Regions from separate parts of the Shewanella sp. 10N.286.52.A9 genome, predicted to be linked through region 2. Evidence: predicted binding sites of a transcription regulator. Region 2 holds the regulator's gene; each other region holds the start of a gene.
The links. Region 2 encodes sigma-54, which starts transcription at its own class of promoters, with help from an activator protein. Its sites were predicted from a motif close to GTTGGCACGNNNNTNGNNT; they were not measured.
Positions count from the first base shown of each region.

Region 1: a site for sigma-54 is predicted at 1,539-1,557, ahead of AB4128_RS06865 (DUF3192 domain-containing protein). Genes of this name have one in related genera too.
Region 3: a site for sigma-54 is predicted at 2,519-2,537, ahead of fliD (flagellar filament capping protein FliD). Genes of this name have one in related genera too.

Region 1 is NZ_JBFRJQ010000007.1:158,553-163,181, reverse strand. It holds gene syd (SecY-interacting protein) at 1-135, shown strand, start outside; gene AB4128_RS06875 (Zn-ribbon-containing protein) at 261-1,034, opposite strand; gene AB4128_RS06870 (hypothetical protein) at 1,114-1,449, opposite strand; gene AB4128_RS06865 (DUF3192 domain-containing protein) at 1,644-2,030, shown strand; gene AB4128_RS06860 (DUF2789 domain-containing protein) at 2,044-2,274, opposite strand; gene AB4128_RS06855 (GNAT family N-acetyltransferase) at 2,402-3,031, shown strand; gene AB4128_RS06850 (DUF962 domain-containing protein) at 3,089-3,412, shown strand.
Region 2 is NZ_JBFRJQ010000006.1:174,251-178,879, forward strand. It holds gene mgtE (magnesium transporter) at 1-285, opposite strand, end outside; gene AB4128_RS05860 (HPr family phosphocarrier protein) at 630-902, opposite strand; gene rapZ (RNase adapter RapZ) at 905-1,750, opposite strand; gene ptsN (PTS IIA-like nitrogen regulatory protein PtsN) at 1,747-2,190, opposite strand; gene hpf (ribosome hibernation promoting factor) at 2,193-2,480, opposite strand; gene AB4128_RS05880 (RNA polymerase factor sigma-54) at 2,505-3,989, opposite strand; gene lptB (LPS export ABC transporter ATP-binding protein) at 4,194-4,629, opposite strand, start outside.
Region 3 is NZ_JBFRJQ010000001.1:120,177-124,805, forward strand. It holds gene AB4128_RS00590 (flagellin) at 84-890, shown strand; gene fliB (flagellin lysine-N-methylase) at 991-2,175, opposite strand; gene fliD (flagellar filament capping protein FliD) at 2,567-3,922, shown strand; gene fliS (flagellar export chaperone FliS) at 3,939-4,319, shown strand; gene AB4128_RS00610 (hypothetical protein) at 4,288-4,614, shown strand; gene AB4128_RS00615 (flagellar hook-length control protein FliK) at 4,604-4,629, shown strand, end outside.

The sequences.
Region 1 (4,629 bases), on a different contig from region 2:
GCGGAATTTATTGATGCGCTAACACCACGAGTAACGCCGCCGGTAGAGCCGATTGTAGAGGAATATGTTGTTCACCCAGGTATTTGGCAGCGAATGAAAATGATGTGGAATGATTTGATTAAAGGCAAGAAATAATTGCTTATTCGGACAGAAAATAAAAAAGCCAGACTATAGATGTGGTCTGGCTTTTTTATTGAATGAACCGATAATGCGTTATCAGCTAACTCGTTGTATTAGTATCTATTGACGAGAAGATAATATTACTGATGATCCCATGAGATATTCGATACGATTCGACATGGCTCGCACCTAAAGTGGAACATGTCTAATAATGGCTCATCTAAACGCCACGCTTTTGAGCCGCAACGTGGACAAGCTCGGTTTTTTTCACTAGCAAGGTTTTCGCCACCGACACGGTATAAATAATAATAAGTTGGGATTTTAGTTAAATACTCAACTCTGCCCCTTATATCCCAGCCCCGTCTAAATAAATCACTTTGATGACTGGTAATTTCTTCTAATGCTGCAAATTCAGCCTGAGTGGCCGCTGCCATTTGTAATTCATCACAGGCTTGCCATTCTGTCTGCCAGCGAATGACGCGTTTATGATCGCCGTTAAAGGTTGCAGGCAGCTGATACAGTGGAATGGGGAGCAAGTTATCGCCAGATCGGATAGGTGAACACATATGCACATAGCTGGTATATAACACTTGCCAGCTAGGTTGCTCCGTATTGCTGACTTCAGAGTTAATATCTTGACCTATATATTTCTCGCGCGGGGCTAACAGTTTTGCGTCTGTTAATTGTTGTAAGGCTTGTTTAGTCCAAGGACTATTGTGACGAGTTGCTAAGCTGGTTTTTTCTGGCATCAACAATCGCACTTTAAACTCACCTTCGTTAAAGGCGACTGCAAATTCTCTTCCCAATATTTGACCGTTTGCTCGTAATGATTCGAGATAATGGTTGATGGCTTTTTCTGCCGCGGTGATGGTGGTATCCGCAAAACATTCAAATCTGAGCTCAGTGACAAACATGGGAGTTCCGTTAATGTGTAAAGTGTTTGGGTGTCGTTAAAAAGTCTTGTGGTCAATCTAATTTAAACTAATAACAGCCTTATGATTGATTTTCTAATTGGGTTATACGCTGTTCTAGTAATTCAATTTTTTTGTCAAAGTCAGCTTTCATTTGTTGGATTTGCGTTTGAAATAGTTGCTCAAGTTGTTGTCGCTCAGTATTGGCTGTTTGTTTGGTCGACTCTAACGCATCGCCTAAATCTGACAAGGTTTGCCACTGATCTTTTGGGATAGCTTTAAACTGCTGCAAGCCTTGGATTAACAAAGGCATTGGCACTTTACCACCCAGTTTTCCTTTTACTAATGCCATCGTCGGAGTGTGGCCATTCATTGCAATGGTTTTGGCCGCTGCGAGGACTTGTTCGATTGGACTCATAATTAGTGAAAATCCTCAATGTTGATTGGTGAAAATGATGATTTAATCAAATTTTATTTTAAAAATATAATAAAATCAATAACATAACTTTTGGCATGTTTTTAGCTTAATCATAATGGACAACATTATAACGTATCTCAAAAACAGTTTGAGTAGAAATTACGTGAGAATCATTTTAATAATAAGGAAATATCATGAAAGCAAAATTGGGTTTAGCATTGTTAATGGCTGTAAGCAGTCTTTCATTGAGTGGTTGTGTGTTGAATGTGGGTGATCACGAAGGTAATCGCAGCAGTTCTTATTGGGAAAAACAACAACAAACTAATCGTACTAATTTATCTAAGTTGACGATTGGTATGGCGCGAGATCAAGTAACGACTCTAATGGGTACTGCTGATTTCAGTGAGGCTTATGTTACTCAAGCTGACGCAGACAGTCCGAAAAAAGAAGTCCATGTATTCTTTTATCGTACTCAGTGGAGCAAAGGTGATGGTAAAACCACTAAGGATGAATGTACTCCTGTGGTGATCAGTGATAATAAATTAGTTGGTTGGGGCGATACGGCTTACCAAAAAATCTAGACTGTAGTTACTGTTATTGCCTTAATAATACGTCCAGTTGGTCGACGAGTTCTGACCACTGGGCGTCTTGCGTTAAGGCCTCTGTAATAAATGCTTTTTGTGCTTCATTCCAAAAGCTAGCTTGGGTAATTGGTATTTCGTTAGGAATGTTATGCGTAGTAATAAAGTGCTCAATTCCAGTCGGTGATGCATCCAGTCCGAGTTGTTCAAATAGGTGGTTTAACGTTATTGAGGTGGTATCCATGATGACGACCTTATTAAGAAGTGAATGGACTTATCTGCATTAAGCCTAGGCGAGCGGATTAAAATTGCAATATGTTTCAAACTTGTTAACTTGTAACTATTCACTGAACTTCAATGAGACTGAAATTATGGAACAGACTACTATGGCGGAATATCTTGCAGTGTACCTGACAGCAGAAGATTTACGGGTGGCAGCGTCGATAATATACAACGCCTATCATGATGATCCGTTTTTCATTGAAGCTTTGTCCACGGCTAATAAAGCCAGTTACGAGCAAAAATTACGTGCCGCTATCAGGGAAGAATTAACTGAATTATGGCAGCAAGAGCAGCCTTTAATTGGCTGGTTTAATGGTGAAAGGTTGATTGGTGTTGCCTGCGTGATTACTCATCAAGTGCCATTAGGTGAAAGCCGCTATTGGCATTGGCGTTTGAAAATGGTGCTGGGAACCGGTTGGAGCTCCACGCAAGCCTTAATCAACAAAGAGAATAGTATTTTAGAAAGCCTACCAAGTAATCAATATGGCATTCTGCAGTTTATAGCTTTATCGCCCATTGAACAGGGTAAAGGGAATGGCGCTAAATTAATTCACGCTGTGTTAAGTTGGTGTGATGACCAACCTGAACTCGATGGTATCGGCGTGTTTATTAATAATCCTAAACACGGTGAGTTATTTATCCGTGAGGGTTTTCAGCACCTTTCTCAACTGACGATCGGCACTGTAGATGGTGAAGTATTGATATATTCGAGTAAATAACTCGGTTCGCAGTTTATATAGTGAGCGTATTGATTTAACCGCTAGGTAGGATGGAAAATGAGCACGAAAAAATACCAAGACTTTAATTCTTTTTATCCTTTTTATTTATCTCAACATCAAGATGTAACATGCAGACGACTTCACTATATCGGTAGCGGAATTATTGTAGTCATGTTGATTATAGTGTTGTTATCACAACAATGGTGGCTTTTATGGACATTGCCCGTAATTGGTTATGGCTTTGCTTGGGTTGGTCACTTCTTCTTTGAAAAGAATAAACCTGCCACCTTTGAGTACCCCTTTTATAGTTTGCTTGCTGACTGGGTCATGTTTGCACAAATGTTAAAAAATAAACTCGGCCTCAAGAAAAACTCAGGTTAAGTGTTAATCAGGAATGTAAGAGATCTCTCACCTTACTGTAGGTTTTAATATTCTTTAATCGAGTTAATTTCTTTTATTTAATTTTTATATTATTTTAAAACAATAGTTTAGTTGTTTTGGTTTGACGTTGGCTATTGTGAATATTTTGTTTCATCCACTTTTTTCCATTTTTCTATTACATGATTTCAATACAATAAAGTCACTAAGCAATTAATTGAATGACCAAACAAATCGTTACAGGAAGTAACTTTTTAAAAAGTCAGTGAACAGTAATAGTAGTGCTTAGAAAGTATTTGGCGATTAACACTCAGGATGAGAGTTATTGTTACGAATACATGTAATGGTTTTCAGGATGAAAGTAGGACACGCTCAAGGAGTGGGTAAAAGCTCAGTTAAGGATTAACTGAAACATGGATGACCCCAAGTCAGGAAGATATGGGTAGCAGGAAGCAAATACCAGGAAGGTAATTTTAGGAGTTAGATTCGGTCAAAAGGATTGACTGTTCAAAGGATTGAGAACTCAAGTATGGCTTAAAAGGCATATACAAGGATATTGAGTAAAAAAGGAATAAGGGAGCAAGGAGCAAGACGATTCGCAAGGATGGAGCAGGGAGCACAACTTAGCAGGATGGCTAACAAAGCGTAAAACTGGCGCAACCTTACATGTTAGGGTTGCGCTTTTTATTATATGAGATATTCATTTGTTAAATATGTGAACAGCTTAACTGCTTCAAAAGTGCATTTGTCTACCTGGTTTGTAAGAGATATCTCACAAGGGATGTAAGAATAATCGCTTTTAAAATAGACTTACACCAAGTGTTTTTTTTAAGTTACTGATAATTTTGACTTTATTATGTTTGTTTGAGATTTGTAGTGTTGTTTTTTTGTTAATCTGCTGTTTTGTGCATATTTATTTATTCGTACATCTCTTAAAATATACCCAAGCAGTAAATGCACGAGAGAGATAATTTGTTCATCAGGATGATGATTAAGAATTCACTTTCTCGACGACAGTAAAACAACCGTTATGGATAACGGCAGTGTCAAAGGATGATACTGACATCATTAAGATGAAGGGTTTTATTGTAGAAAAGGATTTTTAGGACATCAATAAAAGGATTTACGCTGTTATGGATAACAGTGATTGCATTGGATGCAAATAATTGAATCATGGATGTCATGGAAGAAAACCAAGGATGAATTAAAGGACACGCTTA
Region 2 (4,629 bases):
TGAAGTGGCTTGCGCAACTTTTTCAGGTGTCATGCCACTGATAAGCGAATCTTTTAACTCTTCACCGAGTTCTTCAAGAATTTCACCGGCTTGTTCTTGGTCGATAAGTTGCCACAACACTTGGCGTGTTTTAGGGGGAGATGACTCAAGAATGAGGGCGACATCAGAAGCGGCCATATCATGCAGCATATTGCGCACATGCACAAACATACCACTACCAAGTGCTTGGGTGAGCTGATTTAGGCGCTGTTCTGTAAGTTCGCTATCTATCACTTCGATACTCATTCGCCACTCCTCAAAAATTCGATTGCTAATATTAACTTAACAGTGTGTAAAGGGAGAAGCAGTTTCTAATATGGCGTTGATTGCCGTATAAAAAATAAGCAGGTTATGGTGTGGGTCATGACATTATTATAGTTAACTATAACTGTTTGTTGTTGATAATTTGCCGTTGATTGGTTTAATGCGCTTTGAGCAGCGCAAAAGCTTAGTTTAAGCGTATTCCCGAGTAGGATATGAGGTTAATAAAGCATGGCTGTTAGCGGTTTGGAGTCGTAAATTTCAATGTTTTGCTAGTAAGTGATAACTAGCAACGAGTTAGCCTGAAAGCGTTAAATCATATAAAAGGATTAGCTTTCTTCGTCAAATTTGTCGTTAATCAGTTGGCAAACCGCATCTAGTGCTTGCTGCGCATCAGGGCCTTCAGCCTGAACAGTAATCACTTTTCCTATACCACTTTCTAGCATTAATAAACCTAACACACTCGCTGCGCTGGCTTGTTTGTCACCTTGAATCAAGGTAATGCTGGCTTTAAATTCCGTAGCCAATATAGCTAATTTTGTTGCCGCTCGAGCATGAAGCCCAAGTTTATTACTGATGGTGATTTCTCTGGAGATACTCATCGTCACAGGTTGAGCTCTCGGTGGCGAGCGCTAACTTGGTGTTTACTGTTACTGAAGCGCTGTGTGAGTTGATCTGCAATATAAACCGAGCGATGCTGTCCACCTGTGCAGCCAATCGCGATGGTAAGGTAACTGCGATTATTGCGCTCAAGGTGCGGCATCCAAGTATCAAATAAATTCTCAATCTGCCAGATGAACTTATTGACTAGGGGTTGTCTGCCTAAGAATTCTTGTACTGGTTGATCAAGACCTGTTAATGGTCTTAACTCTGGCTCCCAATGTGGGTTTGGCAAAAAGCGGACATCAAACATAAAGTCGGCTTCAGTAGGCATACCGTGCTTGAATCCAAATGATTCAAAGTGAATGACTAATTCTTTATCAACACTGCCCATAAGAATTTGTCGGACTTGATCGCTCAAATCGTAAATATTCAGCTGAGATGTGTCGATGTAGTGATCAACCATTTTGGCAATTGGTTCGAGCAATCGACCTTCAAGTTGAATCGCTTCTTGTAATGAGATTTGATTTTTTGACAGCGGGTGTAATCGACGTGTTTCACTGTATCGTTTTAGCAGTACTTGATCATTGGCATTTAAAAATAAACTAATGATCGTGGTATCGTCGGACAATAAAGCAATTTGCTGCTCTAATACTTTGCCTTGCTCTTCGATATTACGCACATCAACACTGATGGCGACAAGTTCGTTATTTCCTTTTAGCTGCTCTAGTAGGCTGCCAATCAGTGGGAGAGGCAGGTTATCAACACAGTAATAACCTAAATCCTCTAACACTCTTAAAGCAACTGACTTACCTGAGCCCGATCGTCCTGATACGATGACAAGTTTCATGCAGTAATAACCTGATACAGTTCTGTAGCGTCATGACTCTTTCGAAGTCTTTTAAGGATGAGTTTATCGCTTAATTTCTCAGCCATACTTGATAACGTGCTTAAGTGTTGCTGACATTGCTCAGAAGGAACCAATAAGGCAAATAAAATGTCTACTGGCTTCTTATCAATAGCATCAAAGTCGATAGCTTCTTCACATTTGATCAAAATAGCGATCGGCGATTCAATGTCGTCTAAACGCCCATGTGGAATCGCAATGCCATTGCCGATACCTGTGCTACCCATTTTTTCACGTGCTATTAAACTTTCGAAAATAGCTTGTGAAGATAGAGTAGGGTACTGGTCAGCCATTAAATTGCTGATAAGTTCCAGTACCTTTTTCTTACTGCCCGGAGTGGCACAGGTAGTGCACGCCGGCTGCAGGATGGTGCGAAGTTCCATCGTTAGTGTTTAATTAACTTCTCTTTGTGTTTAATTACCTGACGGTCTAATTTGTCTATCAGGGCGTCAATTGCGACATACATATCTGCGTTTTGAGATACGGCAAAAACTTCACCTCCTTTGAGGTGCAATTTAGCTTCGGCAATCTGTTGTAACTTTTGTACATTGAGCACAACGTGAACATTATTGATCTGTTCGAAGTGACGTTCAAGCTTTGAAAACTTAGTTTGCACATACTCACGTAAAGATTGAGTAATTTCGATATGGTGTCCAGTCAGGTTAATTTGCATAGATCATCCTCCAATAACAAAGGCTTATAAGCTTTTGCGTTGGTTTGAGGGAGGGATGAGCATTGCTTCACGATATTTGGCGATCGTACGCCGAGCAACATTGATCCCTTGTTCAGCCAGTAGCGTCGCCATTTTACTATCGCTAAGTGGCTTTTTCTGGTTTTCTGCAGCGACCAGCTTTTTGATAAAGGCTCTGATTGCTGTAGAAGAACACTCTCCGCCATCATCGGTACTTACGTGGCTAGAGAAGAAGTATTTTAGTTCAAAAAGGCCGCGAGGGGTGTGCATATATTTTTGAGTTGTAACCCGTGAGATGGTCGATTCATGCATCTCTACCGCTTCGGCAATATCATTTAATACCATAGGCTTCATGGCTTCTTCGCCGAACTCAAAGAAACCTTGCTGGAATTGAACAATACAATTTGCCACTTTTAACAGGGTTTCATTGCGGCTTTCAATACTTTTAATAAACCATTTGGCTTCTTGTAAGTGACCGCGAATGAATTGGCTGTCAGCTTGATTGGCTGAGCCTTTTGCCATGGCGGCATATTGCTGATTTACGCCTATTTTAGGCATATTATCTGGGTTTAATTCTACGACCCAACGGCCATTCTTTTTAAACACTGTGACATCTGGGATGACGTACTCATCTTTGATTGGAGTAATTTGTAACCCTGGGCGAGGGTTCAGTGTTTGGATAAATTGAATCGCTTCGCGTAAATCATCTTCTTTAAGCTTGGTTTTACGCATTAGTAATCTGAAATCACGGCCTGCTATTAAATCTAGGTGTTCAGATATCAGTAATTTTACATTTTCTATGCAAGGGATTTCGCTTGGGTATTGTCCCAATTGAATCATCAAACATTCGCTTAAATTTCTTGCAGCGACGCCCACTGGATCAAAATGTTGTACACGCTTTAAAACGGCTTCAACCTCATCAAGTTCAATATCCTCAAGACCGAGTGCATCGAGAATATCTTCTGTTGATTGGGTTAAGTAACCTCTATCATCAATTGCGTCGATGATGGCTGTCGCAATGGCGAGGTCATTTTCAGAAAATGGGGTTAAGTTTTTTTGCCATTCTAAATGTTCGTATAAACCTTCAGTCGTTTCACCTTGAAATGGCATATCGTCATCACGGCTTACAGCGCCAGAACCTGAGTTAGGAGAGGCGGTGTAGACTTCATCCCAAGTGGTATCCATTGGTAAGTCTTCAGGCATGGACTCTTTCGTAAGTGACTCTGTTGTATCGACTGATGAGGTGTCTTTTTCTACGCTGACTTGGCTGTTATCGCTAAAATCGGTGTCAGTTTGCTGAGCATTGTCTTTGACTGGTTCTTTTGCTTTGGCAAACTCATCCTCAAGCTCAAGAAGAGGATTTGAGTCAAGTGCTTGCTGAATTTCTTGCTGTAGCTCCAAAGAGGAAAGTTGCAATAAGCGAATGGCTTGTTGCAACTGCGGGGTCATTGTCAGGTGTTGACCCATTTTAAGTTGGAGTGAGGCTTTCATTTACCGCTTATCCCTAATTGAATTTCATCATCGCGACTACAATGTTATGGGTCTAGCACCTTTGTAAGTGTTAGCTAGACTTTAACCGAACTTGGGTTCTACTTTGCCAAAAATTAGCGTTAAGTTTTGAGTCTAGTGTATAACGCTAAAAAGTGGGACTGGTTGGCCGCGAAAATGCCATGCTTGTACACTAAAGAATGCTAACTATAGCTTGAATTGCTCACCTAAGTATACTGACCTGACTTGCTGATTGTCTAAGATCTCAGCAGGCGTACCTTCAGCAATTAAATCTCCGTGGCTGACAATATACGCACGCTCACATACATCAAGTGTTTCACGGACATTATGGTCAGTAATCAATACTCCAAGACCACGATTTTTTAGTTGTTGAATAATTTTCTTAATATCTATCACGGAGATAGGATCAACACCCGCAAATGGTTCATCTAATAAAATAAACTTAGGATTGGCGGCTAAAGCGCGTGCTATTTCTACACGTCGACGTTCACCACCTGATAGAGCCATACCTTGGCTGTCACGAATATGGGTAATATTGAACTCTTCTAATAAGTGCTCTAACTCTTCGATTCGTTGCTCACTCGATAAGGTTTTACGGGTTTGCAGCACCGCCATGATGTTA
Region 3 (4,629 bases), on a different contig from region 2:
TTTTATCACTCCGATTCAGTTTCGTTTTCCTGTGTCGTTTTAATTAATTGTGAGACCAAAACTTTAAACTATAGGAAAACATTATGTTATCTGTTCATACTAATCATGCTTCAAACATCGCTCAAAACTCAGTGACTAAAAGTAACGATCTAATGACTAACGCTATGGAGCGTTTATCAACAGGTCTTCGTATCAACAGCTCTGCTGATGATGCTGCAGGTCTACAAATTGCAACTCGCTTAAATGCAAACGTAACAGGTATGGAGCAAGCTAGCCGTAACGTGAATGATGCAAGCTCTATGCTACAAACTGCTGATGGTGCGCTTGAAGAACTTTCTACAATTGCAATGCGTCAAAAAGAGCTTGCTACGCAAGCAGCTAACGGCGTGAACTCTGCAACAGATCTAAAAGCATTGAACGACGAATTCCAAGAGCTTACTAAAGAAATAACTCGAATTGTTGATAATACAGAGTACTCTGGCAATAAACTATTTGACTCACTGACTGCTGGTGTTACTTTCCAAATTGGTGCTGGTGCAGCTGAAACCTTAGATGTAAAAGTAGATAAAGCTAATCTAGCAGGTGTGACTGAGGATATCTCTGCCGCAGGTGGAGCAACTAAAGCAATCACTGAAGTTGATAAGTTTATCGATGCAGTAGGTGTAGAGCGCTCAACATTAGGTGCTAACATTAATCGTTTAGGTCACACGGATTCAAACCTAACTAACGTTACTGAAAACACTAAAGCTGCAGCAGGCCGAATCATGGATGCAGATTTCGCAGTTGAATCAGCTAACATGACTAAAAACCAGTTATTAGTTCAAGCAGGTACTACTGTACTTTCGAACGCTAACCAAAACACTGGGTTAGTTATGGGTCTATTACGCTAATCAAACCCAATGACACTAAAAGGGCCAAATGGCCCTTTTGTGTTTTTATTGTTTTGCTGATTTAATTAATATCAAACCTTACATTTAAAAATACCCTCAATTATTTCTGAGCAGCTAATAATGAAACTATAGAGGGAACATCTACAAAACCACACTCATTCAATAAGTTAATAATGTACCGACTAAAATTTTGCTTATGCTGGCGTTGAGTATGGTACACCTGAAAACACATCACTAAATCAGCTTCTGTAAGTTCACCTCGATAATTCACCATCGCAGTTAAGTAAATTCTAAGCATAAAAAAGTCAGCCATCATCAATCGATACGCTTCAGAAGGCGAAAGCTTATCAATAACCGGAAAGTTCATTTGATAAAGATAATAAAAACCATAGCGTTGAAATAATGTCGGATACTGTGCCAAAAGAGGTAAAACTTGTTGCTGCCAAATACCATCAATTTTATCAAAACAGAACCGCTTTTCTTCATCAGCTAAGCTTTTAATAGCAAGGTTGATTTGTTCGAACCGCTCTCGACCACGCCTTACGCTATTGGTATTCAGCCATAGATGAATGGAACTAAACGCATGTAATTTATGCTGCTTATTATCACTATCAAAGCCATCGAAATGCTGTTTAAGAGCGCCAGAGTCCGACAAAGCATCCAATTGATGGTACATATTTTCAATATTTTCACTTGGAGCTTGATGCTTCATTGCTGATTCAGCCGTATTCATCAGAACGCCGATAGCAAGTAAACTTAACTCAAGTGGCATTCCAGGTTTGAGCAACAATTGTAGGCTGCAGTCGTACGTAATACGAGCCCACAACGGGGTCGCTTTAGTCAACTGCTTACTTTGGTATGTTGTTGTTTCAAATATAAACGCATCATCCTTAAACAGCACCATACGTACAGCTTCAGGACAAGATAAAGTAAGACTTTCATAACGGTTACCATCGCAACCTCGACTCAATCTAGGATATGTTTGGCAGGTTGTACTCAAGTACTGCTCACCCGCTTTTGCATGTATTTGGCATAAGCTATTTTCATCAAGAAATTGGCACCCGCCTTGTTTATCTAAAATTGCTTGCGCCCAATGATGCTCACTTTTTTTGACTTTCTTCAGCGCCACAACAGCTAAGTCTTTTAACTCTGGATGTTTAATCACTTTTTTGTAATTTGCTTTGTTTATCTGAATATTCCAACCAAAGCAGCAGCTGTCTTCGCAACTCGCTCCAATGCAATTAAAGTTTTTGACAAAATTGGGTTTAACTATGGATTGTTTCACGATTGTTAGCCTTTTAAAACGGATCTATATATGAAAAGGCGACCATGAGTAGGGATAAGTGAAGTATCTTCAGCAACCTATTTAAAAGAACTCTTACAATTCAACTTCTTTTTTATCTTTAACGCCCTCCCAGCATAAGTTGCAGTCTGCAGTTTACTATCAACGATAATAATCAGTAACTTAAATTCAGTTGCAACGATTTATGGTCGCTTTGAACCACTGTTAAACATAATTGTAAATAATAGACAAACTAACGGAAGCCCAGCTTCCACCCGGCTCAATAAAACGGAAGTCACCTAGCCGACAAGCAAACAATAAAAGATTACCAAACAACAGCTTAGTCATTGGCATAAAGATTGCCATTTAAGCTAGTTAGCCAATAGGAGTTGCCATGATTTCAGGTATGAGTGCCGCCTCATTTGCCGAGCAATTAGTTGCTGCAGAACGAATGAGTAAAGATGCTTTATTTAAAAACAACTTAGATAACAGCAAAGCACAAATTGATGCTTATAAAATTTTAGAACGCACCTTAAACAAGATGACCAGTAATCTGGAAAACTTAAACGGTGATGCCTTCGAAGGTAAAACGTCTGAAATTAGCGATGACAGTGCCACCATCACAGTAGACAGTGATGCACCTGCTGGCGTTTACGATTTATATGTTAAGCAGCTGGCTCAAGCGCATCAAATCACTAAATCCTTCACAAGTGAAGATGAAATTCTACCAACCACTGGTGTAGTCAGCATCGATGTCGGTGGCAATAGCATCGACATTGATATGGCTGAGCTTAACGCTTCTGGTAACGCAACGGTAAGTGACTTACGTGATGCAATCAATAATCATCCTGACAACCCTGGTGTCACAGCTTCTTTAGTCAGAACAGGTGGTCAAGTTGAATTGATGCTGACATCTGATGAAACCGGAAAAGACAACATTGTCACCATGGAGATGGATGACATTGACTGGGGTACTCAAGAAAGAATTAAAGCCCAAGATGCCGAGTTTACCCTTAATGGCATTGATATCACCAGTAGCAGCAATTACCTCGATAACGTCATTGATGGCGTCAATATCGAGCTGAAAAAAGCCCATAACGTCGGTGAAAGCGCCACGATTACCATAGGTAACGATACCGAAGGCACCGAAAAAGCCGTTAATGATTTTGTTGATTCTTTCAATGAATTAATGACGCAACTAAACCAACTCACCCGCTCAATGGGGAGCTCGGTTTTAGATGATATTAATGGCGACAAAGACAAAGATGATGACGATGAAGACGATGATGATGAAAACTCATCAGTCGGCGAAGATCAGATCGGTATTTTAAAAGGCGATTCAAGCCTGCGTATGCTGCAAAACAGTGTTCGTAACGCCATTTTCGATGAAGCCCCCAATGGCATGCGCCTCTCTGATATCGGCATTGAAATGGGTCGTGATGGCAAGCTGTCTGTCGACGATGAAAAGCTCTCTCAAGCCATTAGCAGTGACTCAGATGCGATCAAAGAAATGTTTACCGCTGACGGTGGTTACATTGATCGTATCGATTCAATCATCGACCCATTCACTAAAAATAATGGCTATATCGATTTAAAGCAAAAGAACCTTGATTCTCAAGTGGAGCAAATCGAAGACAACATGTCTCGTCATGATCAACGGATGAGTCAACGCTACCAAATTTTACTCACTCAGTTTACCGCAATGGAAAACACCATTAACAAGCTAAACACTGCTAGTGGCCTATTTTAATTAGGAAAAATGAACAATGTTGAACGAATACGATCCTTTTAATGCTTACAAGCAAACCACACTAGACGCCAGAGTCGCCTCAGCTAATCCCCATGAAATGGTGCGTATGTTGTTGGACGGTTTACTGGAAGAAATTGAGCGTACCAGTGGATACATGGAGCGACAAAGCTATGAAGATAAAGGGAAAAGTGTCAACAAGTGTCTCAACATTGTTCATGGTTTGGATTCGATGTTGGATTTAGAGAATGGTGGTGAAGTCGCCATCACACTAAACCGCCTCTACGACTACTGCAGTCGTCAATTAGTGACCGCTAGTGTTGAAAACAGCGTCACTGAGCTTACCCCCGTCATTAAGGTAATTACAGATGTCAGAGCCGGCTGGGCCAACCTCAACTAATCAGTGGCAGCAATTTGAAGCTGCACTGATTAAATATGCCAAAGCAAAAGACTGGAAGAAGGTAGAAAAAGTTAATGAGCTAATGATGATGGCGCTTACCGTTCAGGGTAAGCCCAAAACTCAGCAGCAATTATTGGCTCGCCAATCCCTTTCAATAACCCATCAATTGGTGATTGCTCAGGCTACAGCAGAAAAAGACTTGCTGAATAAAGAGATGAAGCAGTTCCAAGCAACAAAAGACGGTATCTCAGCTTATAAGCTAACCAGTCTTTGCGGTGAAATTTATGATAACTAATGTGTCCAATTTATC